DNA from 2 places in the Streptomyces sp. SL06 genome. Region 1 is predicted to be linked to the other one. Evidence: riboswitches for the same ligand, from Rfam matches in the RefSeq annotation. Region 1 holds a riboswitch; the other holds the start of a gene.
The links. Region 1 has a riboswitch for cyclic di-AMP ahead of AC4IHM_RS19840 (transglycosylase family protein). Riboswitches for the same ligand answer to the same signal wherever they lie in the genome.
Positions count from the first base shown of each region.

Region 1 (5,025 bases):
CCTTGACGAGCAGGGCGTTGGCGCTTCCCTCCTCGATGCCGCGGGCCAGGCGCTCCGGGTTGGTGACGAACAGGTCGTCGCCGACGATCTGCACCTTGTCGCCGAGGCGGTCGGTGAGGACCTTCCAGCCGGCCCAGTCGTCCTCGAACAGCGGGTCCTCGATGGAGACCAGCGGGTAGGCCGCCACCAGCTCCTCGTAGTACTCGGTCAGCTCGGCGGCGGAGCGCTCCTTGCCCTCGAAGAGGTACTTGCCCTCCTTGTAGAACTCGGAGGCGGCGACGTTCGAGCGCCAGGGCGATCTGCTCGCCGGGGATGTAGCCGGCCTCCTTGATCGCCTCGAGGATGAGGTCGAGCGCGGCGCGGTTGGACTCCAGGTTCGGGGCGAAGCCGCCCTCGTCGCCGAGGCCGGTGGCCAGGCCCTTGGACTTCAGGACCTTCTTCAGCGTGTGGTAGACCTCGGCGCCCCAGCGCAGCGCCTCGGAGAAGGACTCGGCGCCGATCGGAGCGATCATGAACTCCTGGATGTCCACATTGGAGTCGGCGTGCGAGCCGCCGTTCAGGATGTTCATCATCGGCACCGGCAGCAGGTGCGCGTTGGGGCCGCCCAGGTAGCGGAAGAGCGGCAGGTCGCTGGCCTCGGAGGCGGCGTGGGCGACGGCGAGGGAGACGCCGAGGATGGCGTTGGCGCCGAGCGAGCCCTTGTTGTCGGTGGCGTCCAGGTCGAACATGGCCTGGTCGATCAGGCGCTGCTCGGTGGCGTCGTAGCCGACCAGCTCCGGGCCGATCTGCTCGATGACGGCGAGGACGGCCTTCTCGACGCCCTTGCCCTGGTAGCGGTTGGGGTCGCCGTCCCGCAGCTCGATGGCCTCGAAGGCGCCCGTGGAGGCGCCGGAGGGAACGGCGGCACGACCCGTGCTGCCGTCGTCGAGGCCGACCTCGACCTCGACCGTGGGGTTGCCTCGGGAGTCCAGGATTTCCCGGGCTACGACGACGTCGATGGACGGCACGAGCATCTCCTTCTTCAATGTGACGCTTCGGTGTGACGCGCGGGTCCGCAGGACCGCAGCGGCTCTGCGGGACGAGCCTAACCGGCTCCGGGCGATCGGCCAGCCCATCGCCCGCCCGCCGGACCGAACCGAGAGTAAATTGTTTCCGAACGAAACAAATCCGCTCCCCCAACCCGGGCCGGACCCGGAGGCGGGACAGGCGCGAAAATCCCGCCCCGGTGCGTACGGGGGAACACGCACCGGAGCGGGAGACAGGGGCGCCGCGGTCTACTTGAGGTGCAGCTGCTGGCCCGGGTAGATCAGGTCGGCGTCGTCGACGATGTCGTCGTTCAGCTTGAACAGCTTCGCCCAGCCGCCCTTGACGTGGTGGCCCTCGGCGATCGAGCTGAGGGTGTCGCCCTTGACGACCTTGTACTCGCCGTCGCCCTTCTCGACCTTCTTGCCGGTCGGGGTGGTGACGGTCTTCTTGACGGCCGGGCGCTCGGAGGAGCGGGAGGCCTTCTGCCCGGTGGAGCGCTCGGTGGTGGAGCCGCTGCTCTGGCCCTGCGCGCTCTCGGAGCTGCTGGAGCCGCCGGAGCTGCTGGAACCGCTGGAGGAGCTGCCGGAGTTCTGCGAGGAGCCGCCCTGGCTGCTGGTGGAGCCGCCGCCGGTGTACGCGGCGCCCGACAGGCCGGTGCCGCAGACCGGCCAGGCACCCTTGCCCTGGCCCGCGAGGACCTTCTCGGCGATCTCGATCTGCTGCGCCTTGCTCGCCCGGTCGGCGCTGGAGGCGTACTGCGTACCGCCGTAGGCGGCCCAGGTGGAGGCGGAGAACTGCAGGCCGCCGTAGTAACCGTTGCCGGTGTTTATGGACCAGTTGCCGCCGGACTCGCACTGGGCGACGGTGTCCCACTCGGAGCCGGTGGCGGCGGAGGCGCTGCCGACCGCCATCAGCGGGGCGGCGACGGCGGCACCGGTGACGCCGGCGACGGCGATGACGCGGGTGGCCTTGGACGGGCGGCGGTGCTTGCCCTTGCCGGAAAACAGCATGGTTGATCCCCTCACCGACGCCTACGAGGTGAGCTGTCGGGTTCGGGCCGGTTGAGTTGCCCGGCCGGGTTCCTCGCGGAACTCGGCTTCACCCCTAGCCGCACCGGCCGAACTGCCCGGTGCGGCACCTACCTTGGGTCCCCCGCTCCTGCCTGCGGCGCTTGACGCGACGACTGTTCCCGGACGGCCGCTGGCAGGATTCGGCGTTGCGGCAGCCGGAGCCCGCGATGGCGAGCGGTCCTGACCGTAGCCACGCCCTCCGCGGATTTTCAAAGACGATCACGGCTTCTGAGACCTATCTCTCACGAGATCCAAAACGGACATACGATCCCGAACCGTGACGTGAACTCCCTCTACTTTTCGTCTGATTCGCCCGGGACCGTGAGCGTCTGACCGGGCAGGATGTGGTCCGGGTCGACCCCGACGACCTTCTCGTTGCCGGTGTAGAGCGCACGCCATCCGCCGTCGAGGCCGAGGGAGTCGGCGATGTCCCAGAGACTGTCGCCGGAGCGGACGGTGTAGGTGCCGTCCGCGACCTCCCGCGGGTCACTCTCGCCGCGCGAGGCGTGCCGCCCCGAGTCGGGCGTACGTCCGTCCGCCGAGCCCTCGTCGGCGCTGTCGCCGCGGTGCCGGCCGGGGCTGGACGAGCCGCCGGCGCCCCGGGGTTCACTGCTCGCGGACAGGCCGGATTCAGGGGATGTGTCCGACTTGGTGGATTCATCCTCATCGTCGGACGAGGAATCAGAAGGGGACGAAGCGGACGAGGAAGAGGGCGAGGGGGACGAAGAGGGCGCTTCGGAAGCCGAGCCCGACGAGCCCGATGAACCTGACGAACCCGACGACTCGGGCGAGTCGGACGCATCGGGGGCGTCCGACTCCCCCGAGCCCTCCGCTCCCGCCGACGAGTCGTCACCCGCCGCGCCCGTGCCCGCCGGGTCGCTGCCCAGACCCGCGACCAGGCCGCAGGTCGGCCAGGCGGCGATGCCCCGCTCCGCGTGTATCTTCTCGGCGATTCTTATCTGCTGGGAGCGGCTGGCCTCGTCGGCGCTCGGGGCGTAGTCGAGTCCGCCGTAGCGCTCCCAGAGGTCCTGGGACAGCTGGAGGCCGCCGTAGTACCCGTTGCCGCTGTTCTCGCTCCAGGCTCCGCCGGTCTCGCACTCGGCGACCCGGTCCCAGGTCGCCGCGTCGGCCGCGTGGGCGCCGGTGGCGCCGAGGAGCGGGATCGCGATGGCGGAGCCGGTCACTCCGGCGGCGACGACCAGGGCGGGAGCCTGGCGGGGGCGGCGGTGACGACCGTTCCCGGAGAGCATGCGACGACCTTTCACAAGACGACGGGGACGCGCGGTGGATGACGCTCGACACCGCGCTGATCCGTGAAGGTATAGGCAGATGATCGCTTGTCACAAGTTCATCCCGCACAGATCACGTGAAGATCACAGAGGTGAGCGTGTGTCACTTTTCCGTCGGCGACGGACCGTTGCCGGACGATGACGCGGACGGTGTGAACGAGACGGGCAAGCTTCGCAGACCTCGCATGATGAGCCCGCCGCGGCGGCGCAGTTCGGCCGGTTCACCGGCCAGGCGCAGATCCGGCAGCCGGGTGAGGAGCGTGGCCAGCGCGGTCTGCCCCTCCAGCCGGGCGAGCGGGGCGCCGAGGCAGTAGTGGATGCCGTGGCCGTACCCGAGGTGCTGGGTGTCCCGGCGGGAGAGGTCCAGGGTGTCGGGGTCCGTGAACCGCTCCGGGTCCCGGTCGGCGGCGGCGAGGACGACGAGGACGGGATCGCCGGTCTCGATGGCCTCGCCGCCGATGGTGAGCGGCCGGGTGGCGAAGCGCCAGGTGGCCAGCTCCACCGGTCCGTCGTAGCGCAGGAGTTCCTCCACCCCGGTCTCCAGCAGGCCGCGCTCGCCGGCCGCGAGGGAGGTCTGGAGGCGGGCCCGCTGCTCGGGTTGGGTGAGCAGGGCGTACGTGCCGTTGCCGATGAGGTTGACCGTGGTCTCGAAACCCGCGAACAGCAGGATGAAGGCCATCGCCGCGGCCTCGTTCTCGCTGAGGTGCTCACCGTGGTCGGAGGCGCGGATCAGGCCGGAGATGAGGTCCTCGCCGGGGCCCGGCTCGGGCGGCAGCGCCGCGCGCTTGCGGTGGATGAGATCGGCGAGGTAGGCGCGCATCTTCTTCACCGACCGCGCGACTCCGCCCCGCGGGCCCTTGCCGTGACGGATCATCATGCCCGCCCAGTCCCGGAAGTCGTCCTGGTCCTCGCGGGGCACGCCGAGCAGGTCGCAGATGGCGTAGATGGGCAGCGGGAAGGCGAACTCGTGGATCAGGTCGGCGGAGCCGGTGCCCGCGAACCCGTCGATGAGGTCGTCGGCGAGTTCCCGCACCCGGGGCGCGAACTCGGCGACCCGGCGGGGTGTGAACGCCTTGCTGACCAGCCGCCGCAGCCTCGTGTGGTCCGGCGGGTCGATGTTCAGCAGGTGGGTCGTCAACTCGGCCTGCCGCTCCCCGGGAATGCCGGTCTTGCCCCGGGCGTGGGCGGGCTCGTGGTGGTGCGCCGGGTTCTTGGACAGCCGCGGGTCGGCGAGGGCCTGCCTGGCATCGGCGTACCGGGTGACCAGCCAGGCCTCCACCCCGCTGGGCAGCCGCGTCCGGTGCACGGGGGCGTGCTCGCGCAGCCAGGCGTAGGCGGGGTAGGGGTCGCTCGCGAACTCCCGGGTGAACAGCTCGGGGGCGGGCCGGTCGGGCGTGGGGTGGTCGGTCACCCCCCGACCGTATCCGGGCGGCCGCGGGCGCCCGGGAGGCCCCCGGAGGGCTCCGGCCCCCTCTCAGTGGCCGCTCAGTGGCCGCTCAGTGGCCGGTGGGCTGCTCCGTCTCCCTGATCGCGTCCCGGTAGGTCCGGGCCGCCGCTCTCAGGGCCGCCTCCGGGTCCGTGCCCTCGGCCTCGGCCCGGACCGCCAGGGCCAGGAGTTCATAGCCGACGCCCTCACCGGA
Region 1 covers NZ_JBSYOT010000002.1:4,326,053-4,331,077, reverse strand. Annotated here, with positions in the region: partial or broken gene eno (phosphopyruvate hydratase) at 1-1,007, opposite strand, end outside; gene AC4IHM_RS19840 (transglycosylase family protein) at 1,275-2,036, opposite strand; cyclic di-AMP (ydaO/yuaA leader) riboswitch at 2,040-2,206, opposite strand; gene AC4IHM_RS19835 (transglycosylase family protein) at 2,390-3,346, opposite strand; gene AC4IHM_RS19830 (cytochrome P450 family protein) at 3,489-4,796, opposite strand; gene AC4IHM_RS19825 (nucleoside triphosphate pyrophosphohydrolase) at 4,882-5,025, opposite strand, start outside.

Region 2 (5,025 bases), 3.5 Mb from region 1:
ATGGAGGCATGACCTCCCACGAAGCCGAACCGCCGCCGCCGGACGCGGCGGCGGGCGCGGTGTCCGCCGTGGCACCGCGGCTGCGTGCCCTGCGGCGCAGGGCCGCCCTCACCCTGGAGGCGGCGGCCCGTGCCGTCGGGCTGTCGCCCGCCCACCTCTCCCGGCTGGAGACCGGGCAGCGCCAGCCCTCGCTTCCGGTGCTGCTCTCCCTCGCCCGGGTCTACGGTACGACGGTCTCGGAGCTGCTCGGCGAGACGGCCGGGGGCGGGGACGCCGTGGTGCGTGCCGGTGCCATGGAGCCGACGGTCGCGGGCGGCTGGACGTACTGGCAGGCCGGCGGGGCCGGCCGCGGGATGCAGGCCCTGCGCGTCCACGTACCGCACGGCTCCCAGGGCGACATCGTGCGGGTGCACCCCGGTGAGGAGTGGCTCCACGTGCTGCGGGGCCGGCTGCGGCTCCGGCTCGGGGACACCGTGCACCGGCTGGATCCGGGTGACAGCGCGCACTTCGACTCGCTGACCCCGCACCGGATCGCCGCCCAGGACGCCGACGGGGTCCAGCTTCTCTTCGTCCACACCCTGCTGCAGAGCCCGACGGCGGCCCTGTGTCTGGGACCCGCCACCACGCCGAACCACCTCACCGCCGGAGAGATGCCATGAGCGCCATGCAGGAGAAGTTCCCACGCGCCCTGTGGGTGCGCCTCATCGTCTACATCGCCCTGGGGCACGTCTTCGGCGCCTTCCTCTACCTGCTGTTCGAGGTCGGGGCCAAATAGCGGCCGCCCGCCAGCGGGTGGTTCAGTCGAGCAGCCGCTCGCGCAGCCGCTCCCGGGTCTGCGGTGCGAGCCGCAGACCCCGCTCCAGGTAGGCGTCCACCCCGCCCCAGGTCTCCTCGACGGTGTCGAGGGCCGCCGTCAGGTACTCGGCGCGCGCGTCGAACAGCGGACTGAGCAGCTCCATGACCTCGGGGGAGTAGGCGGAGGCGGCGGAGCCGCTGCGGCGCACCTTGTAGCGGCGGTGCGTGGCGTTCGACTTCAGGTAGTCGTCGACGACCGCATCGCGCTCGACGCCCAGGGCAAGCAGGGTGATGGCGATCGACAGGCCCGCGCGGTCCTTGCCGGCCGCGCAGTGCATCAGCGCGGGGACGCTGTCCTCGGCGAGCGAGTGCAGCACCAGGGAGTGCTCCGCCGTACGCTCCTTGATGATCGTGCGGTAGGAGCCGATCATCCGGTCGGCACCCTTGCTGCCCGCCAGGATCTCGCGCAGCTGGTCGAGGTCGCCGTCGCGGACCATCTTCCAGAACTCCGCGCCGTCGGCCGGGTCGCTCAGCGGCAGGTTCACATTGCGCACGCCCCGCAGCCCGACGTCCGGGCCCTCCAGCTTCTGGTCGGCCGCGTTGCGGAAGTCGAAGATCGTGTGCAGGCCCAGCGAGGACAGGAACGCGGCGTCCTCTCCCGTGGCGTGCGCCAGGTGACCGCTGCGGAACAGCACCCCTTCGCGCACCCGCCGCCCGTCCACGGTCGGCAGTCCGCCCACATCGCGGAAGTTGCGCACCCCGGCCAGCTCGGGTTCGGTCGACGGGACCTGCTGCGTCACGGGGACTCCTCCCACTCAGCCCCACCAGCGCTGTTCGCCGACGGGCACCACCCGACGATACGGCATGGGCTGTGCCCGGCAGCCGGTTGTCCACAGGGCATTGGGGAGGGTAAGCGGACTTCTGCCCGAATTGGCGCTTTAGTGATAACTGGCCCTGGAATGAGAGGGGGTGGGGAAGCAGCGCGTGAGCAGCGTCATATCCGTGACCGTGCGTTGCCCGTCATGCTCACGTAATTCTGCCGGTTTTCAAGGCTGTTCACATGAAACGCCATTCCCCGAATCGACGGAGTGTGACCGGCGATTCCCATAAAGGATCAACCGGAACAGCCGCCCGTGGAACCTTTCGCTTGTCCCTGTGCGTCCTGGTCGCTTACGTTCACCACCGATCCGGACGGACGCCTAATCCTGCCGCCGACCGGAGCATCTACTCGTCCACCACCCGTATACGGCAGGAGCGGGGGACCCACAGGTACAACTGCCTGTTCCGGTTCCCGGAACGGCTTGGGGTAAAGCCGCGTTTCGGCGCGGCCGGGCATCTCCAGCTCGCACCCGACAGCTCACCTCGCAGGCGCCGGAGAGGAATTCACCATGCCCGCGAAGGGTAAGCACCGCCGTACCAGGGCCATGCGCCTGACCCGCACCATCGCCGTCGCCGGAACCGGTGGCGCCGCGCTCGCTCTTCCGCTGATGGGCGCCGCCGGTGCCCACGCCGCTCCCGCCCACTCGGTTTCCGAGCAGGCCGCGCGGTCCATTTCGACGACGGCTCCGACGACGGCGAAGCAGGCCGCCGCGAACAGCGCCGAGAAGAAGTCCGCCGCACGCACGTACACCGTGCGCAGCGGTGACTACCTTGCGAAGATAGCCAACGAGCAGCATGTCGACGGCGGCTGGAAGAAGCTCTACTCGGACAACCGCGAGGCCGTCGGATCGGACCCCTCGCTGATCCACCCGGGCCTGAAGCTCTCGATCGACGGCGGGGCCGCCACGTCGCAGAAGCCGGCGACCGCGAAGCCGGCCGAGGAGGAGAAGCCCGCCTCCGAGAACGTCCGAGACATCCAAGTCGTCCAAGGCGTCCGAGTCGTCCGAGTCCTCCAACACGACCGCCCAGTCCGCCGCCACCACCAGCGGCTACACCAAGCCCGTGGTCAGCGGCAGCGTCGGTACCCCCTACCACCAGTCCGGCAGCATGTGGTCCAGCGGCTACCACACCGGCACGGACTTCGTCGTCCCGACCGGCACCTCGCTGAAGGCCGTCGGCGCGGGCACGGTCGTCTCCGCGGGCTGGGGCGGCGCGTACGGCAACCAGGTCGTCATCCAGCTCGCCGACGGCTACTACGCCCAGTACGCCCACCTCTCCTCGCTCTCCGTCTCGGCCGGCCAGACGGTGACGGTGGGCCAGCAGGTCGGCCTCTCGGGTGCCACCGGCAACGTGACCGGCCCGCACCTGCACTTCGAGATCCGCACCACGCCGAACTACGGCTCGGACGTGGACCCGCTGGCCTACCTGCGCTCGCACGGCGTCTCCGTCTGACGGAGATCGCGGCGCCGCCCGCGCACCACCGAAGGCCGGACCCCGATCCCCGGGTCCGGCCTTCGGCGTTATTCCTGAATTGACGAACACTTTAGGAGTGGCCTTTATCACCGCACGTCAATCCCTTCCTACGGTCGCGTAGGTCACATTCCAGGGTGAATCATGGGCCGATGTGGCAGACGATTCGAAGAGTGGCAGCAGAGCAGTGATCGGGTCGTACGTGGCGGTGGGGGACAGCTTCACCGAAGGCGTCGGCGACCCCGGACCCGACGGGGCGTACGTCGGCTGGGCCGACCGGTTCGCCGTACTGCTCGCGGACCGGCGCCCCGAGGGCGATTTCACCTACACGAACCTCGCCGTGCGCGGCAGGCTCCTCGACCAGATCGTGACGGAACAGATCCCGCGGGTCGCCGAACTCGCGCCGGACCTGGTCTCCTTCGCCGCCGGCGGCAACGACATCCTGCGCCCCGGCACCGACCCCGACGAAGTGGCCGAGCGGTTCGAACGGGCGGTGGCCGCGCTGGACTCCGCCGCCGGCACGGTCCTCGTGACGACCGGGTTCGACACCCGCGGAGTGCCCGTCCTCAAGCGTCTGCGCGGCAAGATCGCCACGTACAACGGGCATGTCCGCGCGATCGCCGACCGCTACGGCTGCCCGGTGCTCGACCTGTGGTCGCTCAGGAGCGTCCAGGACCGCAGGGCGTGGGACGCCGACCGGCTGCACCTGTCGCCGGAGGGCCACACGCGCGTGGCGCTGCGCGCCGGCCAGGCCCTCGGCCTGCGCGTCCCGGCCGACCCGGACCAGCCCTGGCCGCCCCTGCCGCCCCGCGGCACGCTGGACGTGCGGCGCGACGACGTGCACTGGGCACGCGAGTACCTGGTGCCGTGGATCGGACGCCGGCTGCGCGGCGAGTCCTCGGGCGACCATGTGATCGCCAAGGGGACGCTGTCGCCGGACGACATCAGGACCCGGATCGAGGCGGTGGCCTGACGGCCGCCGCGGGACGCGGGGTGCGGAACACCGGTGGCGGGCGCGGCTCAGTCCGTCGTGGCGCCGGCCGCGCCCGCGCGCCCCGCCGCGGGCAGGTCGCAGGAGTCCTTGAAGCCCTGGCTGGTCAGGCCGAGCGCCGAGTTCATGCGGGAGCGCAGGTTCTCCACGGCGACCATGGCCGTCAGCTCCACGAACGCGGGCTCGCCGAGCCGGGCACGCAGCCGTTCGGCGAGATCGTCGCCCACGGTGGGCGGAGTCGCCGTCATCGCCTCGGCGTACTCCATGACGTCCCGCTCCAGCGGCGTGTAGACGTCGCTCTCCCGCCACACCGGCACGTCACGGAGCCTGCGCGGGTCCATGCCGCGCTCGGCGCTCTCCCAGTAGCCGAAGTCCATGCACCAGGAGCAGCCGATCGAGGCCGCCGAGGCCATCACGGCGAGCGCCTTCAGCTCGGAGTCCAGCCGGTTCCACCCGGCCACCGAACGCTCGAACCGCAGGTAGCCCCGGAGCACGCGCGGGTTGTGCGCGAGCGCCTTGCCGGGGTCGAGGACCTTGCCGTAGACGCGGCGGGAGTACCACTCCATCGCACGCAGGAAAAACGTCCGGGGCGGGGTGAGGGATACGCGGGCCATGGCGGCCACCTTCCTGTCCGTCGGTCGTGCCGTTTCGTTGCGGGCGCTCCGGTCGGAGTGCCCTCTTTCGGTACGACGGATCGAGGGAACGCGGATGTGACATCGGTCGTTCGAGATGATGTTGACCGAGGCGACCACCGTCGGAGCCTCGCCTATTCCACCTGGAGGTACCGTGGCCGGTTCCCCTTCCCCGAGGTCCGGGCTTCGCGCGATGAGGCCCGCGGCCTTCGGCGCGGACCCGAGCGGTGAGCGCATGGCGCGCATCCGCAGGTCGCC
Region 2 covers NZ_JBSYOT010000002.1:874,346-879,370, reverse strand. Annotated here, with positions in the region: gene AC4IHM_RS03880 (helix-turn-helix domain-containing protein) at 9-659, shown strand; gene AC4IHM_RS03875 (DUF6126 family protein) at 656-775, shown strand; gene AC4IHM_RS03870 (tyrosine-protein phosphatase) at 798-1,595, opposite strand; cyclic di-AMP (ydaO/yuaA leader) riboswitch at 2,019-2,181, shown strand; partial or broken gene AC4IHM_RS03865 (M23 family metallopeptidase) at 2,184-3,126, shown strand; gene AC4IHM_RS03860 (SGNH/GDSL hydrolase family protein) at 3,332-4,117, shown strand; gene AC4IHM_RS03855 (carboxymuconolactone decarboxylase family protein) at 4,165-4,749, opposite strand; gene AC4IHM_RS03850 (MBL fold metallo-hydrolase) at 4,961-5,025, shown strand, end outside.
Region 2: it holds a riboswitch for cyclic di-AMP, as region 1 does, so the genes downstream of both, AC4IHM_RS03865 (M23 family metallopeptidase) here and AC4IHM_RS19840 (transglycosylase family protein) in region 1, are expected to answer to the same signal.